Regions from separate parts of the Dickeya sp. CFBP 2040 genome, predicted to be linked through region 1. Evidence: predicted binding sites of a transcription regulator. Region 1 holds the regulator's gene; each other region holds the start of a gene.
The links. The regulator LexA, encoded in region 1, represses DNA repair genes until DNA is damaged. The targets are predictions, from matches to a motif close to TNCTGTATGTACATACAGNA.
Positions count from the first base shown of each region.

Region 2: a site for LexA is predicted at 1,997-2,016, ahead of dinB (DNA polymerase IV). Genes of this name have one in related genera too.
Region 3: a site for LexA is predicted at 1,880-1,899, ahead of Dpoa2040_RS01300 (DNA translocase FtsK 4TM domain-containing protein). Genes of this name have one in related genera too.
Region 4: a site for LexA is predicted at 2,094-2,113, ahead of sulA (SOS-induced cell division inhibitor SulA). Genes of this name have one in related genera too.

Region 1 is NZ_JAAVXH010000006.1:106,099-109,514, forward strand. Features, by position in the region: gene Dpoa2040_RS00730 (LysR family transcriptional regulator) at 1-16, opposite strand, end outside; gene Dpoa2040_RS00735 (pirin family protein) at 126-833, shown strand; gene zur (zinc uptake transcriptional repressor Zur) at 1,009-1,518, shown strand; gene lexA (transcriptional repressor LexA) at 1,744-2,355, opposite strand; gene Dpoa2040_RS00750 (diacylglycerol kinase) at 2,465-2,830, opposite strand; gene plsB (glycerol-3-phosphate 1-O-acyltransferase PlsB) at 2,959-3,416, shown strand, end outside.
Region 2 is NZ_JAAVXH010000089.1:11,977-15,392, reverse strand. Features, by position in the region: gene lpcA (D-sedoheptulose 7-phosphate isomerase) at 1-174, shown strand, start outside; gene Dpoa2040_RS13695 (class II glutamine amidotransferase) at 232-999, shown strand; gene dpaA (peptidoglycan meso-diaminopimelic acid protein amidase) at 970-1,701, opposite strand; gene dinB (DNA polymerase IV) at 2,030-3,088, shown strand; gene pepD (beta-Ala-His dipeptidase) at 3,198-3,416, opposite strand, start outside.
Region 3 is NZ_JAAVXH010000012.1:45,177-48,592, forward strand. Features, by position in the region: gene trxB (thioredoxin-disulfide reductase) at 1-848, opposite strand, end outside; gene lrp (leucine-responsive transcriptional regulator Lrp) at 1,349-1,843, shown strand; gene Dpoa2040_RS01300 (DNA translocase FtsK 4TM domain-containing protein) at 1,961-3,416, shown strand, end outside.
Region 4 is NZ_JAAVXH010000021.1:23,200-26,615, reverse strand. Features, by position in the region: gene ompA (porin OmpA) at 150-1,214, opposite strand; gene sulA (SOS-induced cell division inhibitor SulA) at 1,577-2,071, opposite strand; gene Dpoa2040_RS02870 (TfoX/Sxy family DNA transformation protein) at 2,292-2,921, shown strand; gene yccS (YccS family putative transporter) at 2,918-3,416, opposite strand, start outside.

The DNA.
Region 1 (3,416 bases):
CCCGTTCTTTTGCCATTCTCTCACTCATTCAGGATTTTTGAATATACTAACCAGATTAACTGGCTAACAATCCATCGTCCAGACAATTACTATCATTTTATTAATAATTATCAGGGTCAAATGCCATGATCATTAGCAGAGCAGCAGAACAATGCGGCCAGGCTGACTATGGCTGGTTGCAGGCACGTTACACCTTTTCTTTTGGTCATTACTTTGATCCTGAATTACTGGGGTTTGCTTCACTACGGGTTCTCAATCAGGAAGTACTGGCGCCAGGTGCCTCTTTTCAGCCGCGAACCTACCCGCGCGTCGATATTCTGAACATTTTATTGCAGGGCGAAGCGGAATACCGCGACAGCAACGGTAACCATACGCGCGCCAAAGCAGGCGAAGCGCTGCTGCTCGCCACCCAGCCTACTGTCAGCTACAGCGAACATAATGTTGGCAACGACACGCCACTAACCCGGTTGCAGCTATGGCTGGATGCCTGTCCAACGCGGGAGAACCAGTGTCTGCAACGACTCACGCTAGAAGCACAGCGTCCTTATCAATTACTGGCATCACCGGATGAATCAGCTAATGCCCTCCATCTGCGCCAACAGGTCTGGATACATCATCTGAATCTGGCGGCAGGTGAGCAACATAGCCTGACACTGAATGGTAACCGCGCCTATCTGCAATCGATCCACGGTATCCTCAGCATCAATGGCAATATTAGCGCCGCACCCAACGTGTTGCACTGCGGCGACGGCGCGTTTGTCCAGCAGGAAAACCGCCTCACTTTCCGGGCAGAAACCGCCACACGCGCATTACTGATCGATCTGGTGGCTTAGTTGCACCTGCAATAATGTTAAACGCAACTAAAAAACGCCTTCCCTGAACCATTGCTGGCACCATGTCTTATTGGCTGAGGGAGTTCAGAACAACCTTGAAGCCGCCGTCTCGGCGTTTTTGTCCAGTCATGGTAAGATGCCGCCATAATTTCACACTCGCTTCAGGGTTACTGCAATGGACTCAACCAATCCGGACAAACTTGTTGCCCAGGCTGAACAGCTTTGCCAGCAACGCAACGTGCGTCTGACTCCTCAGCGTCAAGAGGTATTGCGATTGATGGCCCAGCAACCTGGTGCTATCAGCGCGTATGATCTGCTGGATCTGCTCCGTGTTTCCGAACCCCAGGCTAAACCGCCTACTGTTTATCGCGCACTGGATTTTCTTCTGGAACAAGGCTTTATCCACAAAGTAGAGTCCACCAATAGTTATGTGCTGTGCCATCATTTCGAAGAGCATAGTCATACGTCGGCGCTATTTATTTGTGATCGTTGTGGGCAAGTGACAGAACGCCAGACAGAAGGTATTGAGGAAACCCTGCACCAGTTGGCGAAGCAGGCGGGCTTTGCCCTACGCCACAGTGTGGTGGAAGCTCACGGCTTGTGTGGCGAATGCCTGAAAGTGGAGTCTTGCGAGCATCGGGACAGCTGTAATCATGATCACAGCATCATGGTGAAAAAACGTTAAATGTGAAAAACGTTAAATGATGGAAAATGCCTGCCGAGTGTGGAGCATTACTTCACACCATTCTTCCGGAATACATTAATCTTCCTAAACACGCTTGTCTGCATCCCACTTCGGTGATCAACCACGTTGTAACGCAACCGGCAAATACAGGCGTTCATCCAGACAAGCTACCTCAATGGGCGGTTGTCATCACCACCCACGATAAGGCGAGCTGAAACAAGGGCATCAGCTCCAGTCACTGTTGCGGATCACACCGACCGCCAAACCTTCAATGGAGAAACTCTGTTCACGCAAATCGACAACGATTGGCGCGAAATCCTTATTTTCTGCCAGCAGTTGCACAATATTACCTTGTTTTTTCAGCCGTTTGACCGTCACGTCATCTTCAATACGCGCCACCACGACCTGACCGTTACGTACATCCTGCGTTTTATGCACCGCCAGTAAATCGCCGTCCAGAATACCGATGTCTTTCATCGACATACCACTTACCCGCAGCAAAAAATCAGCGCTGGGCTTAAACATCGCCGGGTCTACCTGATAGTGACATTCAATATGCTGCTGTGCCAGCAACGGCTCACCTGCGGCAACACGGCCAATTAACGGCAGTCCCTGATCTTCTTCTTCCATCAGCAGACGAATACCGCGCGAAGCACCGGTGACGATTTCAATGACGCCTTTACGCGCCAGCGCCTTGAGGTGCTCTTCAGCTGCATTTGGCGAGCGAAAGCCAAGTTGACTGGCAATTTCGGCCCTGGTGGGCGGCATACCGGTTTGTGAAATATGATCGCGAATCAGATCATAAACCTGCTGTTGTCTGGTAGTTAGCGCTTTCATTCCGCCCCCTGTTTGTTTATACAGTCTCGCTGTGAGTATATACAGGGAAAGTGCCGATGGGAACCGCGATATCACGATTGCACGGATTTTTCTGTGATTATGCAAATCGTCACGCAAAACGGTTCCACAGTATCGCTCCCCATACCACCGCGGCCAACAAACAGGCAACGAATACTGCCGCCGAACCAATATCTTTAGCCCGACCAGATAACTCGTGGTAATCCATCCCAACCCGGTCCACTACGGCTTCAATAGCGCTATTGACCAGTTCAAACAGCACGATCAGCACGACAGAACCGATTAATAGCAACCGCTCAACCATGGAAACCGGTAGCCAGCAGGCAATCATTACCGCGACAAGCGTAAGCAATACTTCCTGGCGAAACGCCGCTTCATGCCGCCATGCCTGTTTCAACCCTTGCAGCGAATAACCCGTCGCTTTGATAATTCGGGTCATTCCGGTTGCTTTGTTCATGCGTACTCCGCCTTTAATTTGTGATTGGTCATGATTTTAACGCGCCCCCCTGGTTTCATCACCACAGATATCCTGTTTGGTTTCTGGTATCCTTGGCCCGAATTGCTAACAAGAGGCTTCTGGTTGTTATGTCAGGTTGGCGTATAATTTACTATAAACTACTGAATTTCCCGCTAAAATTACTGGTAAGAAGTAAGGTTATTCCACAGGACCCCGTTAATGAGCAACGACTGGATCCGACGCGGCCAATTTTCTATGTCCTGCCCTACAACTCCAAGGCAGATTTGCTGACTCTGCGCACCAAATGTCTGGAGCTAAGTCTGCCGGACCCATTGCAACCGCTACAGATCGATGGGAAAACCCTGCCGAGCCACGTGTTCGTCAACGATGGCCCACGCCTGTTTCGTTACTACGTACCCAAACAGCAGTCGATAAAATTGTTCCACGACTATCTGGATCTGCACCGTAACAATCCGGAACTCGACATACAGATGGTGCCGGTTTCGGTCATGTTCGGTCGTTCACCAGGCCGTGAGGGACAAAGTCAGGACACCCCACACCTGCGCCTGTTGAACGGCATCGAGAA
Region 2 (3,416 bases), on a different contig from region 1:
AAGCGTATGAAAGTCATTACGCTGACCGGCAAGGACGGCGGCAAGATGGCCGGCACCGCGGATGTGGAAATTCGTGTGCCGCACTTCGGTTATGCCGACCGTATTCAGGAAGTGCATATCAAGGCGATCCACATTCTGATTCAACTAATTGAGAAGGAAATGGCCGGCAACTGATCGCCTGCCGTTACGCACAGTGATTAAAGGAACCAGACGTAGTTAAAGGAACCGGACATGTGTGAACTGCTTGGGATGAGTGCCAACGTCCCAACGGATATCTGTTTCAGTTTTACCGGCCTGATGCAGCGAGGCGGTCGAACCGGACCGCATCGTGATGGCTGGGGGATTACGTTCTACGAGGGAAACGGCTGCCGTACCTTCAAAGATCCGCTGCCCAGCTTCAACTCGCCGATTGCCGAATTGGTGCAGAACTATCCTATTAAATCCTGTGCGGTGGTTTCTCACATCCGCCAGGCTAATCGTGGCAAGGTGGCGCTGGAAAATACCCACCCGTTTACCCGTGAACTGTGGGGCCGAAACTGGACCTTTGCCCATAATGGTCAGCTCAAAGGCTACCGCAGCCTGAAAACCGGTCATTTCCGTCCTGTCGGGGAAACGGATAGCGAATACGCGTTTTGCTGGCTGCTGCACCAGTTGTCGCAACGCTACCCGCGTACGCCGTCTAACTGGCCTGCGGTGTTTCGTTACGTCGCCACGCTTGCGGATCAGTTACGCAAAAAGGGCGTATTCAATATGCTGCTGTCAGACGGGCAGTTCGTCATGGGATTCAGTTCCACTAAGCTGCACTGGATAACCCGGCGGGCGCCGTTTGGCAAAGCTACCTTGCTGGATGATGATGTAGAGATCGACTTTCAGCGGCAGACCACACCCAACGATGTGGTCACAGTGCTGGCGACTCAGCCATTGACCGGCAACGAAACCTGGCACCCGATTTTGCCAGGCGAGTTCGTCTTATTTTGTTTTGGCGAGCGTATAGTTTGACTGGGGTTGAGGCTGACCGACGGGCGAGGACTGGTTAACCACGTACTGCCCGTTGAGCACCGACACCGCCGGTGGTTGATGGGTTCTGTTGAAGTAGGCATAACCCGGCTGCAACTGGCTCCAGAATTTATAGTAGTTGGAGCGGCTGTGGCGCTTCATGTTCTGCTCAGTCATGCGGAACGGATAAATCGCCAGTTCTACTTTCTGCTGCCCGTTGCGCAGCGCTTTCTCCACGTAAGTGTAAATCTCGGCAATATACGTGTTGGTCATGGCATAGCAGCCGATAGACACGCACTCGCCGTGAATCATCAGGTAGCGACCAGAGTAACCGTGTGCGCGATCATACTCGTTCGGGAAACCGACATTGATGGCGCGGTAATAGTGGCTGTCAGGTTTAAGCTGTTTGAGATCAACCTGATAAAATCCTTCCGGGCTTTTAAAATCGCCCTCGGTCATTTTGGGACCAAGACCGCCGGAATATTTGCAGATAGGGTAGCTCTGTACCAGTTTGTATTCGTTGCCGGTGCGGGCATAAAGCTCCAGTACCCGTTCTTCCTTGAAGATCTGAATATACACCGGTGAACCGGCAACCTGCTGTTTTGCTTCGGTCACTGCCGGTGAGACTTGATCGGCGTAGCTGTTGCTGATGGCGACGGAAGGCAAAAGAAACAACATCGCAAGCGAAAACGCGACTTTGTGCATTGTTAATCCTGATTATTAGCGCTGTTATTTTGGGTATGTCTGATACGGTGTGTGGCGGTGACGCCCCGCATTCCTTATCTGTCAGGCTTTGTCCTGCCATTAGGCTATGCCCCGTAGCGGGGGATAGCCTGATGTCAAGTCGCACAACCACATTATCACCGTATCCGTTTTATTCAGGAAGGAAAAAAGAATAAAAAAGTAGACTATTCCGATCAGTTAAATTCCCGTCGAGAGTTTGCCGCCGATTTGATGCTATGGCTTTGCAGAAGCGAAGGTGTTGCCTGTCATAAAATGTTGCTGTATGTTTATACAGTTATCTGGAGGGGCGATGCGCAAAATCATTCACGTTGATATGGATTGCTTTTATGCCGCAATAGAGATGCGGGATAACCCGCGCTTGCGCGATATTCCGTTGGCGATTGGCGGCAGTGCTGATCGCCGCGGCGTGATTTGCACCGCCAACTATCCGGCCCGTCGTTATGGCGTACGCAGTGCTATGGCGACCGCTACCGCGTTGAGACTGTGTCCGCATTTGACGCTGTTGCCCGGCAGAATGGAGCTTTACAAAGCGACTTCTAGCCAAATCAGGGCGATCTTTTCCCGTTACACCTCGCTGATTGAGCCGTTGTCGCTGGATGAAGCCTATCTTGATGTGACTGATAGCCAGCACTGTGGTGGGTCTGCCACCCTGATGGCGCAGGAAATCCGTCAGACTATCTTTAATGAGTTGCAACTGACTGCTTCGGCTGGCGTTGCGCCAATCAAGTTTCTCGCCAAAGTCGCTTCTGAACAAAACAAACCCAACGGGCAATGTGTGATTTCGCCTGCGCAAATGGAGGCATTTCTGCTGGCGTTGCCGCTGGAAAAGATCCCCGGCGTCGGTAAGGTGACCGCTAAACGGCTGGCGGAATGCGGGTTGCACACCTGTGCTGATGTGCGTCGCTATCCACTGACCGAACTGCTGCGAGAGTTCGGTAAATTTGGCCGGGTGCTGTGGGAACGCTGCCATGGTATTGACGAGCGCCAGATATCGCCGGATCGCCTGCGTAAATCAGTCGGCGTTGAAAAAACGCTGGCGCAGGATATTCACGACTGGACCGCCTGCGAAGCGTTAATTGAGCGATTGTACGATGAGCTGGAGCGGCGCTTGCGGCGTGTCCGCCCGGATCTGCATATTGCCCGACAAGGGGTAAAACTGAAGTTTGATGATTTTCGCCAGACGACACAGGAGCATGTCTGGCCGGTGCTGAATAAACTGGATTTACTGAGGCTGGCGCGGGAGAGTTGGGAGCAACGGCGCGAGGCGCGAGGTGTTCGGCTGGTGGGGTTGCAGGTGTCGTTGATAGACCCGCAGCTTGAACGGCAACTGGTGTTTCAGTGGGACTGATGTCGTCATGGGCATGATGTTGTCGTGGTGAGACATAGTACGACATGGTACGACAAAAGGATCTACATCTGGCGGCGATGCCCGACCGTGCGGGCATCGCCGGTGCGGGTTACGCGCGTTCCGGAATGGCTTTCAACAGCGCGGTCAGCAATTTCCAGTACTGGCCGACGCTGGCGATATGCACCTGTTCATCCGGTGAGTGAGGACCGGTGATGGTCGGCCCAATCGAAACCATGTCCATGTTCGGATACGGTTTTTTGAACAAACCACACTCCAGCCCGGCGTGGATCACCATGATGTTGGGGGTTTTGTTGAACAGCTTCTGGTA
Region 3 (3,416 bases), on a different contig from region 1:
GCGAATACACCGGGAATGCTGGTCTGGGTAGCGTTGCCATGTATACCGGATTGCACCTTGATATAGCCGTTTTCCAGTGCCAGTTGGTCACCAAAAATGGCGGTGTTTGGGCTGTGGCCGATAGCGATAAATACACCGGCCACATCCAGTTGTTCGGTTACTTCGCCAGCCGCCTCACGCAAACGCACGCCGGTCACGCCCATCTCGTCGCCCAGCACTTCATCCAACGTACGGTTGGTGTGAAGCACGATATTGCCACTGGCGACCTTTGCCATCAGTCGGTCAATCAGGATTTTTTCCGCACGGAAGCTGTCGCGGCGGTGAATCAGATGCACTTCAGCGGCGATATTAGACAGATACAGTGCTTCTTCCACTGCGGTGTTACCGCCGCCGACTACCGCCACTTTCTGGTTGCGATAGAAGAAACCGTCACAGGTCGCACAGGCGGATACGCCTTTGCCCTTAAACGCGTCTTCCGTCGGCAAACCAATATAGCGGGCGGATGCACCGGTTGCGATGATCAGCGCATCACAGGTGTATTCATCGCTGTCGCCGAACAGGCGGAATGGACGGGTTTGCAGGTCAACGCGCGTGATATGGTCAAAGACGATTTCGGTGTTGAATTTGGCGGCATGGGCGTGCATACGCTCCATCAACAGCGGACCAGTCAAATCATCCGGGTCACCGGGCCAGTTTTCCACTTCGGTGGTGGTTGTCAACTGACCGCCTTTTTCCATTCCGGTAATCAGCAGTGGATTTAGGTTTGCCCGCGCAGCGTAGACCGCGGCGGTATAGCCTGCCGGGCCTGAACCCAGAATCAATAGTTTACGATGTTTAACAGTGCTCATGAGTTCCTCATTTCACTCGAACGGACGATGCAGCCGATTGTAAGGAAATTACTGGCGTAAAAAAAGTGTGGAGAAATGTGGTTGGTTATTGGTTCAATCGTTACGGAATGTTGTCAGTAAATGGCAAAACCCGGTTATTCAGTCGGTAATGCATGAAAACGCTGCTTGAATGGGGGCAAAACGCTAAATCTGGCACTTTCTTCTGATTTTAATTGTTTTACTTTGACAATCAGCTGCGCTTTTGCGAAAACATCCTTGGAAGAGGAAATATTTTGTATGTGAATAGTTGAATGCTCCAGCTTTATGCGTTTGGGGTCTATGTCGGCGGCGTCGCCTGCTGGCTAATTGCCGGTATTTTTGCAACGTTTTCGAAAAACGCAGTTGGAACAGAGAATAACCACATTACAAAAGACAGGGGTCTTCTTTAGGGGTGGCTCTGGAACATACAGGTTGGTCAGAGACCGCGATTAAACAGGGAAGGATGAAGAGAGACAATAAGAATGGTAGACACGAAAAAACGTCCGGGAAAAGATCTTGATCGTATTGATCGCAATATCCTGAACGAATTGCAAAAAGATGGGCGCATCTCCAATGTAGAACTGTCCAAGCGGGTCGGGCTTTCGCCAACGCCTTGTCTGGAACGCGTTCGTCGTCTGGAACGACAGGGTTTTATTAATGGTTATACCGCACTGCTGAACCCACACTATCTGGACGCGTCATTGCTGGTGTTCGTTGAGATCACCCTTAATCGCGGCGCGCCGGATGTATTTGAACAGTTCAATGCAGCGGTGCAAAAGCTTGAAGAAATTCAGGAGTGTCATCTGGTTTCCGGGGATTTTGACTATCTGCTCAAAACGCGTGTACCGGATATGTCGGCATACCGTAAGTTGCTGGGAGAAACGCTGTTGCGTCTGCCGGGCGTAAACGATACCCGCACCTATGTGGTGATGGAAGAAGTGAAGCAAAGCAACCGGCTGGTCATTAAGACCCGCTGACGGCAAGGGTGCATAACCCGATAAATTCAGCTACACTCCTGTGAATATGTACAGTATGGCGCCGGGAAGTCCTCGGCGCTTTATCATGAAACATTTACAGGGAGCCTGGAGAGACGCTTGAGCCAGGAATATACAGAAGATAAAGATGTCACGCTGAAAAAACTCAGCGCGGGTAGACGGTTACTGGAAGCGATATTAATCGTGGTGGTGCTTTTTGCCATTTATCTGGCGGTTGCACTACTGAGTTTTAGCCCTTCGGACCCCAGTTGGTCACAGACTGCCTGGCATGAGCCGATTCACAATCTGGGGGGCGGGGTGGGTGCCTGGCTGGCGGATACCCTGTTTTTCGTGTTTGGCGTACTGGCATATGCCATTCCTGTGGTGATGGTATCGCTGTGCTGGGTGATTCATCACCAGCGCGGGCAACGTGCCACACTGGATTATTTTACCCTCTCACTGCGCCTGATTGGCACACTGGCCTTGATTTTGACGTCTTGCGGACTAGCGGCGCTCAATGTCGATGACATTTACTACTTCGCTTCCGGCGGGGTGCTCGGTAGTCTGCTCAGCAGTTCGATGATTCCACGCTTCAATAATATTGGCGCAACCATGATTCTGCTGTGCGTGTGGGCCGCTGGGTTGACGCTGTTCACCGGCTGGTCATGGCTGACGATAGCGGAAAAGATCGGTTCGGGAGTCATGGCGTGCCTGACGCTGTTTTCCGGTCGTCGGCGTAAGGATGATTATCTTTACGACGATGATGACGATATCGATGAACGCCCGGCAGAAGCGAAAAAAGAGGCTTCCCGTAACGATATTCTTCATAAAGAAGAGCGAGTTTACGAAGATGAGCATTCGCTTAGCGATGGCAGCCTCACTGCGTCGTCTTCGGCAGGAGATGATGACGATGATGTGCTGTTTTCCGCTCCAGCAGTAACAGCACTGTCGTCAACTGCGGTTGCATCGGCATCGACGCTTGGCGATACAACGGCAACGGTGGTCGATGCAGTAGATGCCGTGAATAAAAACGCCCTGGCGATGACTGATGTCGAACCGGTGTTAAAACCACAGCCTGAACCGATAGCGGCAACGCCGTCGATTGAACGGACATACGATGCTCCAGCGCCAATATCGACACCTGAAGCCACTCTGAGTGCAGATGTTCCTCCCGCATCGCCGGTGTATTCATCAGCGACTGCGTCTGCCGGGGCCATGGCATCACCGTCTCTGGTTTCTGGGGCGTCACTGCCGAAATCGATACCTGACTGGCAGCCGTTGACCTTGCAGGCGAATGATCGAATTGTACGCCCTGCACCAACAGCCGCTGTTTCGAACGCAGCAGTTGGTGCAACTGTTGAATCGGAAGCGAATGTTGAATCAGAACCGAAGAAAACCGTGCCATTCATGCCGGCATTTACCGCAGATGAAGAGAACAATCCGCAGGTGAAACGCGGGATGGGACCGGAATTGCCGCGGCCAAATCCGGTACGAATCCCGACTCGCCGTGAACTGGCATCGTATGGCATTAAGCTGCCTTCACAGCGGCTGGCTGAACAGCAGGCCCGCGAAGCAG
Region 4 (3,416 bases), on a different contig from region 1:
ACGGTTTTAGGTTTTCTGCAACAGAATAAAAAAACAGCCTCTGCAAAAACAGAGGCTGTTTTTTTGATTGGAATCAGCGGTAATTATATCCATAGAACTACTTATCTATAGGACTACCGCCTCTTCCATCGACGTATGCCTGATAGCGATTAAGCCTGAGGCTGAGTCACGACGTCTTTGATGCCTTTCACTTCGATCTCTACGCGACGATCCGGTGCCAGACATTCGATCAGCGCTGCACGTGCTTTCACGTTAGCACAGTTGGAACCAGTAACCGGATTGGCTTTACCCATACCACGAGCAGAGATCTTGTTAGACGGGATACCTTTGTGTACCAGGTAGTCAACAACAGTCTGTGCACGTTTGGCGGACAGAGTCTGGTTGTACTGGTCGGAACCCAGGCGGTCAGTGAAGCCCAGAACAACGACAGAACCATCTTTCGGGTCCAGAGAACTCAGCTGAGAATACAGCTGGTCCAGAGAACGCTGACCTTCCGGTTTCAGAGTTGCTTTGTTGAAGTTGAACAGTACGTCAGACTTCAGCGTGAAGCGTTTGGTCTGAACAACCGGAGCTGGGGCCGGAGCCGGAGCTGGAGCCGGTGCAACAACCGGAGCCGGGGCAGCAGTTTCCTGACCGAAACGGTAAGAAACGCCCACGCTCAGCAGACCGTTATCCGGACGACCGCCAACAGTGGCAGCATCGCCAATGTTGTTCACCCACTGGTAGTCCAGACGGGTTGCCCAGTTTTTGGTGATAGCGTATTCAACACCCACTGCTGCCAGCGGAGACACGCCAGTGTCGTTATTGCTACGACCAGTGGCGTCACGGCTGTCAGCACGCCATACAAAACCACCCAGACGCGTGTAGACGTCCAGATCGTCAATGATCGGGTAGCTCAGTTTAGTTGCCAACTGAACGCCCTGCGCTTTGAAGCTGCCATTGTTGCTGCCGCTATACTTCATTCGGCCCAGCCAGTCATAGCCCATTTCAAAACCCAGGTACGGGTTAACCTGATAACCACCGAATGCACCAGCACCCAGTTGGTTTTTCTGGGCATCGGTTGAATTGTAACCATTGCCGGTCAGGCCAGTATCATGGTACTGGGACCAGCCCAGCTTACCACCAGCGTACCAGGTGTTATCGTTCGGTGCGGCTTGTGCTACGGTAGCAAAGCCAGCCAGTGCCACTGCAATTGCGATAGCTGTTTTTTTCATTTTACGCCTCATTATCATCCAAATCGGCAATTAACTCTGAAAGCTAATCAGCCTTTGGTTAAAATCCTTTCTCGGAGATACTGCCCTTGGTCTAATTACGTGCTGCCAGTGAACTGGCATTATGAAGGGCAACTCCAGCGAGCTAAAGTCTACAACGTGGTGAGAAAGTTACAAGCATGATGTGACTGCTGCCATAAAAAAACCAGCCATTCATACATAATTATTAACAAATAATGGGCGATTTTATCAGATTGCCCGAATATCTTTTAATTTTAATATACTGCAATAACTTGCTGGGCACGGTATTTCCGTGGGCTGCGGAGAATTTGCGATGCTTTTATAAGAAAAATCCTAATATTCATTTAATGATACAATCTTGGATGAATTTTTAGTGTAGAAAATGGTCCTGTGATCGATTTTTCCTCTGGACGCATAAGAAATCCATAGGTGTTTCCTTGCTGTGCCGCTCTTTGCAAGCGCATTTTTTGTACATTCTCCAGATCACCCGGCAACCAGCATAATACGACGCTGTAATTACCCGTCATTAACGCTTTCTCCATTACATCAGCGGTAGATACTGGGTTGATGCGATGTAATTCAATCATTTTTTCTAATGGTAATCCTGCTTGTTGTAACCACAGGCGGCTGAGCTTCTGCTGTGGTGAAAGCCAGAGTAGCCAGCGTGATTGCGTACCTAGTTGTTGCAACAACGGGAGTAGCAACGGTGTCAGCATGGGATGGTCGTCACCATAGACGATTTCACTGATAAACCCGCTGGAGGCCGTCTTTGACATTGTGCCATGACTTAGGTCTGACCTATGGCCGATATGACGAGAACGAACAGTTTGAGTACGCATAGTTTCTTTAATCTCACTGTCACACTGTATGTGTGTACAGTATATTTTGTGTGGGCAAAGATCAATCAGAATTTCTGAAAGCGCTTCGCATAATCATCAGGCTATTGCCCACATGACATTTTTTGTATTTGAAGACACTGTTTCGCTGTGTTTAATTAATTGTTCCTGCTACGGATGTCTCTGGTAAACAAGAGAAAACACTCAATACAAGGAATAAGTAATGAAAAAACTATGCGAAAAAAGGATTTTACAGGCGAAAGCGTTATTTGCGCCGCTGGGGCATATTTTCTCCCGCTCACAATTTGGCGGTTACAGCATTGCGGCGGATGGTGTGATTTTCGCGCTTGTATCCAGCGGGGAACTCTATCTGCGTGCTGCGCCTCGTAACGAGGGTTTTTTCCTCGAACAACAGGCACCTAAACTGATTTATACCAAACGTGGTTTGCCGGTGCCGCTTAATTATTATCTGGTCAGTGAGGAGCTCTGGCGAGATGAGTCGGCTTTGCTGGAGCTGGCATCGCTGTCGCTGCAGGGCGCTTGTCAGGACAAAGCAGCCAGAAAACGTTGCATCAGGCTGAAAGATTTACCGAATATCAATCACGATCTGGAACGTTTACTCTGGAAGGTAGGGATTAAGAATATCGATGAATTACATCGACTTGGGGCGAAAATCAGCTATCTTAAACTGCGTTCTGTCAGCCAAAATCTGAGCGTTAATGTGCTGCTGGCGTTGGCAGGCGCTATTTGCGGCGTCCATCAAGCTGCGCTGCCGCAAGGAATGCGCAGTGAGTTGATTGAATGGTTTGAGAATACCAGTCCGCGAGCTTTCAGACCGCCCCGAATCAATTAGTGCTCTGAGGTCTGTTGTCGATTCCGATGCATCGTTTCCTGTGAGCGATTTTCTTCAGCAATCATTTGGTTTTTCAGTTGCGTCAGTTCCGGCAGCAGGCCGATGATTAAGTTAACCTGCTGTAATACCAGTTGTTCCCGACTATCCTGTTCCGGATACTGGGTATGGATACGGTTTTTCAGTGCTTCCAGCTCTCTGTCCAGCGCCAGCGTTGCCTGATCGCTGTTGTCTTGATGAAGTGCGTCATCGACATAACAAACGCCATCACTGAGTAATTGCAGGGTCTCGGCCGACTGAATATGCTCACGATGTGCTCCCAGCGTGGAAATATATCCCAGCAGTGTGTGGTTAAGGCACATCAATCTGAAGGCGTTTTCCAGTGTGTTGGGCCGGGCATGGGGTTCAGCTGACATGTTGGAAACCACCGAAGCCAGTTCTGCATCGCTGTTGTGAGCATCGCGGCGGGCGATACGATAAGGCAGTCCATTATCTTTG